3 regions of the Agrobacterium vaccinii genome follow, and region 2 is predicted to be linked to each of the others. Evidence: predicted binding sites of a transcription regulator. Region 2 holds the regulator's gene; each other region holds the start of a gene.

Evidence for each region. Region 2 encodes PhoB, which activates phosphate uptake and scavenging genes when phosphate is short. Its sites were predicted from a motif close to TGTCATNNANCTGTCAT; they were not measured.
Region 1: HRR99_RS08155 (UDP-2,3-diacylglucosamine diphosphatase) is a predicted target of PhoB. The motif match lies at 2,044-2,060, and genes of this name have one in related genera.
Region 3: HRR99_RS14115 (DUF2794 domain-containing protein) is a predicted target of PhoB. The motif match lies at 2,535-2,551, and genes of this name have one in related genera.

Annotation. Positions count from the first base shown of each region.
Region 1 is NZ_CP054150.1:1,622,962-1,627,246, forward strand. It holds gene HRR99_RS08145 (ABC transporter permease) at 1-17, opposite strand, end outside; gene dgcA (N-acetyl-D-Glu racemase DgcA) at 161-1,144, shown strand; gene HRR99_RS08155 (UDP-2,3-diacylglucosamine diphosphatase) at 1,160-1,990, opposite strand; gene HRR99_RS08160 (NADP-dependent malic enzyme) at 2,206-4,285, shown strand, end outside.
Region 2 is NZ_CP054150.1:267,082-271,366, reverse strand. It holds gene HRR99_RS01365 (DUF6481 family protein) at 78-467, opposite strand; gene HRR99_RS01360 (hypothetical protein) at 504-725, opposite strand; gene HRR99_RS01355 (cold-shock protein) at 974-1,183, opposite strand; gene phoB (phosphate regulon transcriptional regulator PhoB) at 1,697-2,380, opposite strand; gene phoU (phosphate signaling complex protein PhoU) at 2,492-3,208, opposite strand; gene pstB (phosphate ABC transporter ATP-binding protein PstB) at 3,294-4,109, opposite strand; gene pstA (phosphate ABC transporter permease PstA) at 4,183-4,285, opposite strand, start outside.
Region 3 is NZ_CP054150.1:2,905,493-2,909,777, reverse strand. It holds gene acnA (aconitate hydratase AcnA) at 1-1,258, shown strand, start outside; gene HRR99_RS14120 (DUF1223 domain-containing protein) at 1,500-2,252, shown strand; gene HRR99_RS14115 (DUF2794 domain-containing protein) at 2,575-2,967, shown strand; gene HRR99_RS14110 (Bax inhibitor-1/YccA family protein) at 3,048-3,830, opposite strand; gene HRR99_RS14105 (ABC transporter permease) at 4,069-4,285, opposite strand, start outside.

The DNA.
Region 1 (4,285 bases), 1.4 Mb from region 2:
GTTTCAAGTTCTTGCATCTTGCTCCAAGCGAATGCAGCTTATTAAAGATTCTCTAACGATTCATATCGAGTGACGGATCACCAAGCCACAGCACTGCGGATGATTCCCGGTGTTTTTTCGTCGGTTTAACGGTTTATGACAAAACACGAAGGCAATTTTGATGCGTCGTTACATTCAAGCCACAGCTGAGACATTCCCGGTTGCGGGAAGTTTCACCATTTCCCGTGGAAGCCGCACGGAAGTCGAGGTCATCAAGTGCGTGATTACGCAGGATGGCGCCACGGGTATGGGAGAATGCGTTCCTTACAAACGATATGGCGAATCGATCGAAGGCGTGCTGGCCGATATCAGCGCCGTCTCGGATCGCATATCCGAAGGGCTGGGCCGTCAGGAACTGCAAAGGGTGATGAAGGCGGGTGCCGCCCGCAACGCCGTCGATTGCGCCCTCTGGGATCTCGAGGCCAAACTCTCCGGTAAAAGCGTCGCCGCGACTATCCTGCCGTCGCAACCGGGGCCTATCGTTACCGCCTACACCATCTCTCTGGGGGATGCGGACACCATGGGCGCGAAAGCGGCAGAAAACGCCGCGCGTCCGCTGCTGAAGATAAAGACAGGCACGGATGATGACGAAGCGCGTCTTCGAGCCGTGAGACGTGCCGCACCTCTCGCCCGCATCATCGTCGATGCCAATGAAGGCTGGACGGACGACAATATAGAGCACCATCTGGCGGTCGCCGCCGAGCTGGGCATCGCCCTCATCGAGCAGCCGCTGCCTGCGGGTAAAGACGCCATTCTTTCACGCATCACCCGCACCGTGCCGATCTGCGCTGACGAAAGCGTGCACCTGACCGCTGATCTGGCATCCCTGCAAGACCGTTACGATGCCATCAACATCAAACTGGACAAGACTGGCGGCCTGACCGAGGCATTGTTGATGAAGCGGGAAGCCGAACGGCTCGGCTATACGATCATGGTTGGATGCATGCTGGGCACATCGCTTGGCATGGCACCGGCCGTTCTGCTCGCACAGGATACCGCCTATGCCGATCTGGATGGCCCATTGCTGCTGGCCCGGGATCGTGTTCCCGGGCTCATATACGACGGATCACTCCTCCACCCGCCCCAGGCTGAACTCTGGGGCTGAGACGACGAGTGCTGTTCAGGCGGCGTAGGTGCTGATGAGCTTGGGGAAAGCCACCGGCTCCAGCTCGGTCACCTGGTTTTCCTCGATCTTGTCGTCCGACTTCATCCACGTGATCAGCTCGAAGGTACCGTCCATCGTTTCGGCAACCGCCGTGCAGCTTTCCACCCAGTCGCCGGTGTTGATGTAGCGGATACCGTCGATATCCTCCATCACGGCGTGGTGGATGTGGCCACAGATCACACCGTCGACATTGTTGCGACGGGCCTCATCGGCCACAACGCGCTGAAACTCGCCAATGAAGTTGACGGCATGCTTCACCTGAAGCTTTGCCCAGGCCGAGAACGACCAATAGGGCAAGCCGATCCGGCGGCGAATAGCGGCAAGGAGAACGTTAATGGCAATCGCCGCGTCGTAGGCCCAGTCACCCAGATAGGCCAGCAGACGCGCATTGCGCACCACCACGTCGAACTCATCGCCGTGAATGACGAGATATTTCTTTCCGTCAGCAGCTTCGTGGATCATCCTTTCAGCCACTTCGATACCGCCGAAATGGGTGCCGGGGAATTCCCGCAAAAACTCATCGTGGTTGCCGGGAATGTAGACGATGCGCGTTCCCTTACGGGCCTTGCGCAGAAGCTTCTGCACCACATCGTTACAGCCCTGTGGCCAGTACCAGTTGCGGCGCAGGCGCCAGCCATCGATGATGTCGCCCACGAGGATGATCGTATCGGCTTCATGGTAGCGAAGGAAATCCAGAAGGAAATCCGTTTTGGCTGCCTTGGAGCCAAGATGCACGTCGGAAATGAAAAGCGTTCTGAACTGTCTGGTTTCGGTTTGCGCGGCCATGGAACTCTTCCCCCTGTCTCGGCAATTTTCAACCTCTGGAAAACCAGACTCGTGTTTCAGCAAGATGACAGAACGCCATTTCGGGTCAGGAAGTGCCGCTTTTAAGCAATTTCAAAACGACAGTTTTGAGATATCGAGGCAAAATAAACGGCTGTACGCATGGACCGATTGTTGTATGCAAAGGCCTCCAAGAAATTGAAATAAGCGGTGATAAAATGAGTTCTGAGGACACGGGCAAGACGCAAGACCAAAACGCCAATGCGGATCTGGAACAACAGGCCCTGTTTTATCACCGTTATCCGCGCCCGGGAAAACTGGAAATACAGGCGTCAAAGCCGCTTGGTAACCAGCGCGATTTAGCGCTTGCCTACTCCCCCGGCGTCGCTGCACCATGCCTCGCGATCCATGAAAACCCTGAGGCCGCAGCGGAATACACCGCGCGTGCCAATCTCGTAGCCGTCATCTCCAACGGCACGGCAGTGCTGGGCCTCGGCAATATCGGCCCTCTCGCCTCAAAGCCCGTCATGGAAGGCAAGGCCGTTCTGTTCAAGAAGTTCGCTGGCATTGACGTCTTCGACATCGAAATCGACGCCCCCGGCATCAACGACATGGTCTCCACCATCTCGGCGCTGGAGCCGACTTTTGGCGGTATCAATCTTGAAGACATCAAGGCACCGGAATGTTTCGAAGTGGAGCGTCAGCTTCGCGAGAAAATGAACATTCCCGTGTTCCACGACGACCAGCACGGCACGGCCATCATCGTTGCAGCCGCCGTGACCAACGCACTGGAACTTGCTGGTAAGTCTCTGTCGAGCGTCAAGATCGTTGCTTCGGGTGCCGGTGCCGCTGCACTCGCCTGCCTCAACCTGCTGGTAGTGCTGGGTGCGAAGCGTGAAAACATCTGGGTTCACGACATCGAAGGCCTCGTCTATGAGGGCCGCAACACCCTGATGGACGAGTGGAAGGAAGTCTACGCGCAGAAGACAGACAAGCGCGTGTTGAGCGAAACCATCGATGGCGCCGACGTTTTCCTGGGCCTGTCCGCCGCAGGCGTTCTGAAGCCGGAACTGCTGGCGCGCATGGCGGAGAAGCCGCTGATTCTAGCGCTTGCAAACCCCAACCCGGAAATCATGCCGGAACTGGCGCGTCAGGCACGCCCGGATGCGATGATCTGCACAGGCCGTTCGGACTTCCCGAACCAGGTCAACAACGTGCTTTGCTTCCCCTATATCTTTAGGGGTGCGCTGGATTGCGGCGCGACCACCATCAACGAAGAAATGAAGATGGCCGCCGTCCACGCCATTGCCGAACTGGCGCGCGAGGAAGTGTCGGAAGTCGCGGCGAAGGCCTATAGCGATGAGACGCCGATCTTCGGCCCCAACTATCTTATCCCCTCGCCGTTCGACCCGCGCCTCATCCTGCGCATCGCGCCTGCGGTTGCCCGTGCTGCTGCAGCAAGCGGTGTCGCCGCGCGACCGATCACCGATTTCGACGCCTATCTCGATCAGTTGAACCGCTTCGTCTGGCGGTCCGGCTTCATCATGAAACCGATCTTCAACCTGGCAAAAACCGCAGAAAAAAAGCGGATCATTTTTGCCGAAGGCGAAGACGAGCGCTCGCTGCGCGCTGCACAGGTTCTGCTGGAAGAAGGCACCGGTGTGCCGATTCTCATCGGTCGTCCACAGATCATCGAGACGCGCCTGAAGCGCTTCGGGCTGCGCATTCGCCCGAATACGGACTTTGCCGTGGTCAACCCGGAGGACGATCCACGCTACCGTGAATACGTCGATGACTATTTCGCGCTCGTGGGCCGCGCCGGTATCAACCCGGAGGCTGCGCGCACCATCGTTCGTACCAACAGCACCGTCATCGGCGCACTCTCTGTGAAGCGTGGTGAAGCGGACGCCCTGATCTGCGGTCTGGAAGGTCGTTTCGACCGTCATCTGCGCGACATCAACCAGATCATCGGCAAGCGTGAGGGCGCGCATACGTTCGGCGGCCTCAGCCTGCTGATCACGCAGCAGGGTGCGCTGTTTTTGACGGACACCTTCGTCAACTACGAGCCGACCTCGGAAGATATCGCAGAACTGGCCATTCTCGCGGCCAAGGAAATCAAGCGCTTCGGCATCGTTCCGAAAATCGCACTCGCAAGCCACTCCAACTTCGGCTCGCGCGATTCCGAAAGTGCCCGCAAGATGCGCCGCGCGTTGCAGCTCGTGCGCACAACAGCACCGGAACTGGAAATCGATGGCGAAATGCAGGGCGGTTCCGCACTATCGGAAGTGCTGCGCAAAC
Region 2 (4,285 bases):
ATTTTCAGACTGCACAATGTCGATGTAAACTCACAGCGCCCTTGGTACGTCCCGAAGGACCCGTGGCGCTATCAGTATCAGCCTTGGCGGGCCTTGCGGTTGGCGTAGCGAAGGTCACGCGCGGCCTTACGGGCTGCTTCGTCTTCGATCACGCGGGCAACGCGGCTTTTCTCGGCGAGCTTACGCTCTTCGGCTTCAGCATTGGCTGCGGCTTCGATTTCAGCTTCGCGTTGAAGCTTTTCAGCTTCGGCCTGCTTCTTCTCTTCCAGCTTCAGCTGCTCGCGCTCTGCACGGCGTGCCTCACGGGCTTCTGCTGCGGCAATACGTTCGGCCTGCTTGGCTTCGCGCAAAGGTTCGGCAGCTTCCTTGGCGGCACGATAGGCCTGAAGAAGGGCTGCCTTCGCGTCGGCAGCGGCGCTGCGACGGTCAGAAAGATCGTTGTTCTTCACGTTTTTAGTATTTTTCAAATCTCTACTCCAGTGAAAGTGTCAGCCTGATCGGGCTCAGGATTTCTTGACACGCTTTGAAGGGGTGGGTTTAGGCGTGGTGCTGTCCTGCAATTCCTTGGCAAGACGCGCTTCACGCAGCCGAAGCGTCTTTTCATCACGAGCTTGAGCGATCGAGTTGAGTTCGTCAACCGCATGGCCCTTGGCGAAAAACTGGGATTGCGCCGCACCGAAAGCGATCTCCGCCTGCTGGCGAGACTTGCTATACGTTTCTGTCATGGAATTCCCTTTCTGTCACATCGACCTAAACGGGATGTGAAGTGGTTGGCTCAGAGCGCCTCGCGTCCATTCAAGCATATCATTATCGCAAAACTGCTGCACATTTCGTGCGACACGCTTATGGACGCCTAAAGGGACTGGCCGACATGCGGCACAAAAAAAGGCCAGGCAACGTTGCCTGACCTCGGTTGGTCTCATACTTTCAACAGTGCCAGTACATCCGTGGTCAAAGGAAAGTAGATTCCGTATTAAGCAGCCTGAAGATTGCAGGCAGACATCTTGCCGGACTTGTTGTCCCGCTCAAGATCGTAGCTCAGCTTCTGGCCTTCTACGATTTCGCGCATGCCTGCACGCTCTACAGCAGAGATGTGCACGAATGCATCAGCGCCGCCGTTGTCTGGCTGAATGAAGCCGAAGCCCTTGGTGGAGTTAAACCATTTTACTGTGCCTGTGGTCATAATGAACCCTTTCAAAGCATAAGTTACAGATCACAGGACAGGTGCCCTGTGTGCGAATATAGCGATTTTTTTGAAAGGAAGTGTTAGTTCAAAGCGCGGTGCTAATCGCGCGGTAACCAAAGCTCAGCAAGCAAAAGATCGATGACGTATTGATAGAGGTTTATGGCGAGCTAGTCAAACTTAATTTTCAAAATTCCTGTTCTTGGCGTCAGCGACAGTCATTTGAAATTCGACTTGGAATCCTATTCACTGTTCATTCAAATCGACGATCAATATCTCCGATATAACTGATTTCGCTGAACAAATACCAGACCGCCCTCGCCTCTTGCACGCCGGACAATCACCCTCCATAAGCGTCATTCGGAGCCGTCAAAGAGGTAGAAAATATATGGCCGGGGATATGCATCAGGCTTTGGTTTGGCTTGGCTTTCTGCAATTTCATAGAGAACGCCGTCCATTTCGGCGCAGCTGATGACGCCTCAATTGGCGTCATCGCAGAGCGTATTGAAGCTCTCAGGCTTCCATGGAGTAGCCAGCGCCGCGTACGGTGCGGATGACATCCTGCATGTTGGAGAAGTTGAGCGCCTTGCGCAGACGGCCTACGTGGACGTCCACGGTGCGTTCATCCACGTAGATATCGTGGCCCCAGACACCGTCGAGAAGCTGTGAGCGCGAGAAGACTCGACCCGGCGATACCATTAGGAACTCCAGCAGGCGGAATTCGGTCGGCCCCAGACGCACTTCGCGCGTCTTGCGATGGACGCGATGGGTTTCGCGGTCCAGCTCGATATCGCCGCATTTCAACAGCGATGACAGAACTTCCGGGCGGGCGCGGCGCAACATGGCCTTGACTCGTGCCATCAGTTCCGGTGTCGAGAACGGCTTGACTACGTAATCGTCGGCGCCGGTTGCCAGGCCGCGTACGCGCTCGCTCTCTTCGCCACGGGCCGTCAGCATGATGATCGGCAGTCGCTCCGTTTCCGGGCGCATGCGCAGGCGGCGGCACAGCTCGATGCCGGAAACGCCTGGAAGCATCCAATCGAGGATCAGAAGATCCGGGGTTCGCTCCTGCAGACGGATTTCCGCCTCGTCGCCACGCGGAATGGTGTCCACGTCGTAACCTTCAGATTCCAGATTGTATCGAAGAAGAACGCTGAGGGCTTCCTCGTCTTCGACAACTGCGATTTTCGGCACCATAGCTCAGGACTCCGCCCATCTTGGGAGAACGCCATGCGCCCGCAAGGACGCATTGGCATGTGGGTTTACGCATCCGGCCCGACCGAACGGATCGGGCCGATGCGACGAGGCTTACTCGGTGATCGCACCGAGCGTGTTGGAACTGTCGTCCTTGGGACGCTCGCCTTCCGGCTGGCTGCCGGTTGCCATATAGTAGATGGTCTCGGCGATATTGGTGGCGTGGTCACCCACGCGCTCTATGTTCTTGGCGCAGAACAGAAGGTGCGTGCAGGTCGTGATGTTGCGCGGATCTTCCATCATGTAGGTCAAAAGTTCGCGGAACAGCGACGTGTACATGGCGTCGATTTCCTCGTCACGCTCACGGATGGCCTGCGCCTTTTCCGCGGAACGGGTGGAGTAGACGTCGAGCACTTCCTTGAGCTGCACCAGAGCCAGTTCGGAGAGATGCTCCAGACCGCGCGCCAACTTGCGCGGAACACCCGTACCGGCAACCGCGATGACACGTTTGGCGGTGTTCTTGCCCAGATCGCCCACGCGCTCCAGATCGGCTGCGATGCGCAGCGAACCGATGATCTCGCGAAGGTCCGCCGCCATGGGCTGACGCTTTGCAATGGTAACGATAGCCTTATCGCCAATCTCGCGCTCGGCGTGATCGAGGATCGTATCGTCCGAGATGACCTTCTGGGCTAGAGCCGCGTCGGAGTTGACCAGCGCGCGCACCGCATCGGCACACATCTGCTCTGCCAGACCGCCCATTTCGGCGATACGGCGGGTCAGGAACTTCAGCTCTTCATCGTAGGCGGACATGATATGCGAATGTGTCGGCATGTTCGAACTCTCCAGTTTCGATGCGCTTTTTCGCAAGCCCGGTAGGGCTCCAGCGTTTGGCGCGAATGATTAAACCTACGGCCAATCAGCCGAAGCGACCCATGATGTAGTCCTGCGTGCGCTGGTCATCCGGGTTGGTGAACATCTTGTCCGTATCGTTCTCTTCCACCAGGTGACCCAGATGGAACATGGCCGTGCGTTGCGAAACACGGGCAGCCTGCTGCATGGAGTGGGTGACGATGACGATGGTGTAATTGGCGCGCAGTTCGTGGATCAGCTCCTCGACCTTAGCAGTTGCGATCGGGTCCAGCGCCGAGCAGGGCTCGTCCATGAGAATGACTTCGGGCGAAACGGCAATGGCGCGGGCGATGCACAGACGCTGCTGCTGACCGCCGGACAGGCCGGTGCCGGATTCGTGCAGACGATCCTTGGCTTCGTTCCACAGACCGGCCTTCTGAAGGCTGGACTCGACGATCTGGTCCATATCCGCCTTGTTGCGGGCAAGACCATGGATGCGCGGGCCGTAGGCGATGTTTTCGTAGATCGTCTTGGGGAACGGGTTGGGCTTCTGGAACACCATGCCGACACGGGCACGCAGTTCAACCACGTCGATGGTCTGATCGTAGATGTCTTCTTCGTCGAGCGTGATCTTACCCGCAACGCGGCAGCCATCGATCGTGTCATTCATGCGGTTCAGTGTGCGCAGGAATGTCGATTTGCCACAGCCGGACGGGCCGATGAGCGCCGTCACGGTGTTTTCGCGAACATTGAGGTTCACATCGTAGAGGGCACGCTTCTCGCTGTAATAGACCGAAACGTCCTTGCCGATCATCTTGTATGTTACTTCATTCATTTTCTTGTCCAGCGCCTTTTCAACTGCTGCTTCCGACAACATATTCATAGCCTCAAGCTCCCGGTTTCCGTTACATCGCACGTCCAGAGGAAAAACCGGAGACCGGTTTTTCAGGAAATGCTTACCAGCGACGCTCGAAGCGGCGGCGCAACAGGATTGCTCCAACATTCATGACGACGAGGAACATGAGCAGAATGATGATAGCGCCTGATGTTCTCTCGACA
Region 3 (4,285 bases), 500 kb from region 2:
AGAATATCTGGAAAAGTCCGGTCTTCAGAAGGATTTGGATGCCATCGGCTTCAACCTCGTCGGCTTCGGCTGCACGACCTGCATCGGCAACTCCGGTCCGCTGCCTGCGCCGATTTCCAAGACCATCAACGACAAGGGTCTGATCACAGCTGGCGTTCTCTCCGGCAACCGTAACTTCGAAGGCCGTATCTCGCCCGACGTTCAGGCGAACTACCTTGCCTCCCCGCCGCTCGTCGTCGCTTACGCGCTGGCCGGTACGGTTCAGAAGGACCTCACCACCGAGCCTCTCGGCGAAGATCAGGACGGTAACCCTGTCTACCTCAAGGACATCTGGCCGACATCTGCCGAAATCCAGGAATTCATCCTGAAATACGTGACGCGCGAACTCTACGAGTCCAAATATGCCGACGTGTTCAAGGGCGATGAAAACTGGCAGGCCGTTCAGGTTCCGCCGGGCCAGACCTATGCCTGGGACGACAAGTCGACCTACGTTCAGAACCCACCTTACTTCGTGGGCATGGGCAAGACCGGCACGGGCCTGAAGAACATCAAGGGCGCGCGCGTTCTCGGTCTCTTCGGCGACAAGATCACCACCGACCACATTTCTCCGGCTGGTTCGATCAAGGCTGCTTCCCCTGCCGGTGCATACCTCACCGAAAATGGCGTGGCGGTTGCCGACTTCAACCAGTACGGCACGCGTCGTGGTAACCACGAAGTGATGATGCGCGGCACGTTCGCCAACATCCGTATTCGCAACCACATGCTTGGGCCAAACGGCAAGGAAGGTGGCTTCACCATCCATTATCCGTCCAAGAATGAGATGTCGATTTACGATGCGGCCATGCAGTACAAGGCCGAGGGCGTTCCGCTCGTGATCTTCGCTGGCGTCGAATATGGTAACGGCTCTTCCCGTGACTGGGCTGCAAAGGGCACGAACCTGCTCGGCGTAAAGGCTGTCGTTGCGCAGTCCTTCGAGCGTATCCACCGCTCCAACCTGGTGGGCATGGGCGTCGTTCCGTTCACGCTTGCTGAAGGCACGACATGGGCAAGCCTCGACCTGAAGGGTGACGAGACCGTGACCATCGAAGGCCTCGAAGGCGATATCAAGCCGCGCGAAACGAAGATTGCGAAGATCACCTATGCCGACGGCACGGTGAAGGACGTTCCTCTGCTTTGCCGCATCGATACGCTGGACGAAGTGATCTACATGAACAATGGCGGCATTCTCCAGACCGTTCTTCGCGATCTGGCGTCATAAGCCTTTGCAATGATTGAAAACGAGAACGCCGGGAGTGATCCCGGCGTTTTTGTGTGTCCGGTTGTTTCGCCTTCATCAAGGCGTTCCGGCATGAGGTATCAGAGTGCGGATGCGACTTGATCGGCACTCACCCCATCGTTACTTTCTATTGAAGGGGCTATGGCGTTATTTTCCGCCTGCGTCCCGACAAGTGTTGATAGCATCAATGGTCTGGATAGGCGTCCAGACAAAGGTTCTTGCAATGTCTCTGAAACACGGGCCACTCACATTCGGTCTTTCGCTGTGCGTCTTCGGCGCTCTTGCTGCGGTATCCGCGCAGGCGCAGGAGCAGTTGAAAGGCGTGGTCGAGCTGTTTACCTCGCAAGGCTGCGCATCCTGCCCGCCTGCGGACGAGGCACTGCGCAAGCTGATCCAGAAGGGTGACGTCGTCGGTCTCTCCTATCACGTCGATTACTGGAACTATCTGGGCTGGGCAGACTCGCTGGCATCGAAAGAAAATACCGAGCGGCAATATGGCTATGCGCGCGCCCTGGGTCGCAACAACGTCTATACCCCACAGGCTGTGGTCAATGGCCGCGACCACGTCAAGGGCGCCGACATGCAGGCGATCTACAGTCGCCTGGATGCGTTCAAGCAGGCGGGTGAAGGTCTGAGCGTACCGGTCAAAACGCAGCATGTTGGCGATGAAATCGCCATCGATATCGGTGAGGGCAAAGGCAAGGCCGACGTGGTCGTCGCCTATTTCAAGCGTGAACAGATCGTCGATGTTCAGAAGGGCGATAATCAGGGAAAGAAGATTTCCTACTGGCACAGCGTCTATGACGTGCAGACCGTGGGCATGTGGGATGGGAAATCCATGACGGTCAAACTTCCCGCCAGCATTATGAGTAAGTCCAAGGACGGCGGATGCGCGGTGCTGTTGCAGACCACGGATGGACAGGGAAATCCAGCTGCCATTATCGGCGCGAGCGTTCTTCTGACTTCGGGAGAATAGGGGCTCGGCTTGAAAAAGCGGAGATCCGATCCGGGCATTGGGGGCTGGGGGTAAAGGGTCAATGCACCGGACCGGGTCATCTTGGTGCCTAGGCATCAATTGACTTCAGCAATATTCCATCCAATTCGGGCCATGGTTTGACCGAAATAGGGCAATTTCAGATGTATGCTCTGCCCAAATGATTACCGCTGCGCGCGTTTTTCCGTGACAGTGCTGTGCTTCCGATAGGGTCGATAGCTGTGGGAATGCGAGGCTTGCAATTTTTGATGGGCGGCGGCAGACTGTCTTGGAAATGTCATTTGCAGTTGAGCGAGGTTGCCTGATGACCGATCAGCCGGATTTGCAGCGTGCAGGTTCATCTCATAGAGACAGCTCATCTGTCGTTGATCTCAGAGAGTACAAACAGAGCAAGGATGCTCTTCCCATCACATTTCACCGCCGCGAGCTTGATGCCATTCTGCGCATCTATGGACGCATGGTGGGCGAGGGGGAGTGGCGGGACTATGCCATCGACCACCTGAAGGACAAGGCGGTCTTTTCCGTGTTTAAACGCTCTGGCGAAATGCCTTTGTATCGGATCGAAAAGAACCCGAAGCTGGCCGCCAAGCAGGGCGCTTTCAGCGTTATCAATGTGGATGGACGTATTCTCAAGCGCGGGCATGAATTGCCGCAGGTGCTGAAAGTGTTCGACAAGGCGCTGAAGCTGATCGACTGATTGGCGCGAGCTTCTGAAAATCACAGATAATAAAAAAGGCGGCCTGTGAGCCGCCTTTTTCTATTCGAACCTGATCGATGTTACTTGTCGCGGTTACCAAGGAACTGCAACAGGAACATGAAGAGGTTGATGAAGTCGAGGTAGAGTGTCAGCGCACCCATGATGGCCTTACGACCAGCCGTGGCCACGTCATCACCGTCGAAGTACATTTCCTTGATCTTCTGCGTGTCGTAGGCGGTCAGGCCAGCGAAGATCAGCACGCCGATGGCGGAGATCGCGAAGCCCATTGCGGACGACTGCAGGAAGATGTTGACCACGGACGCGATGATCAGGCCGAACAGACCCATGATCAGGAACGAACCCATGCCCGACAGGTCCTTCTTCGTCGTGTAGCCGTAAAGCGACAGCGCACCGAAGGAGGCGGCGGTGATGAAGAACGTCTGCACGATGCTCTGGCCGGTATAGACCAGGAAGATCGACGACAGGGAGAGACCCATCAGCGCGGCGTAACCCCAGAAGGTCGCCTGTGCCGCCGGAACGCTCATCTTCTGAATGCGGAAGCTAAGGAAGAACACCAGTCCCAGCGGAGCCAGCATGACAACCCAGCGCAGAGGCGAGCCGTACAGTGCTGCACCAATGCTGGTGAGCATCGTGCCGTTACCCATCGTCGCGACCGCTGCCGCAGGATCATTCGTGGTTGCGAGCATCGATGTGAAAAATGCTGCGAAACCTGTAATCGCGAGACCAACGGCCATCAGGTTATAAACCTTGACCATATAGGTGCGAAGACCTTCATCGATCATTGCACCAGACTGGGCACGACCTTGAGCCACGCGGTTCTGGTAGTTGTTGAAGTCAGCCATTGTTTCCTCTTTTGAGCTCCGAAATTTCTACGGTGTCGGGATATGACCGTCGATGCGACTATATCCCAGGCGCCGCTGCGGAGCTACAGCAAGCCTAACGAAGAATATGAGGGTATCCCGTTTCAGTTACAAGAGCTTCAAAAAACGAAAAAACACCATATGCGCGAAAAGCGATAACATTTTAGAGATCGTTGTTTGCGATTAAACGTTAAAGTTAAGTGGCGCACAACTTTTCAGATCACTCGTCCGCCTGCCGAAGAACGGGTGCAGCTTTCTGTCCCAGAATGCGCCATGTTCCGATGAGGCCGATGCCGACGGTCATGACAAGTGCGATGACGATGGTCGCAATCGCTACATCCGGCAGGAAGCTCGACGGAAGTTTCATGATGCGGGCGATAACGAACCATGCCGAAGCTCCGCCTGCGAGAAGCGCAAAGATCGCCGTTGCCAGACCC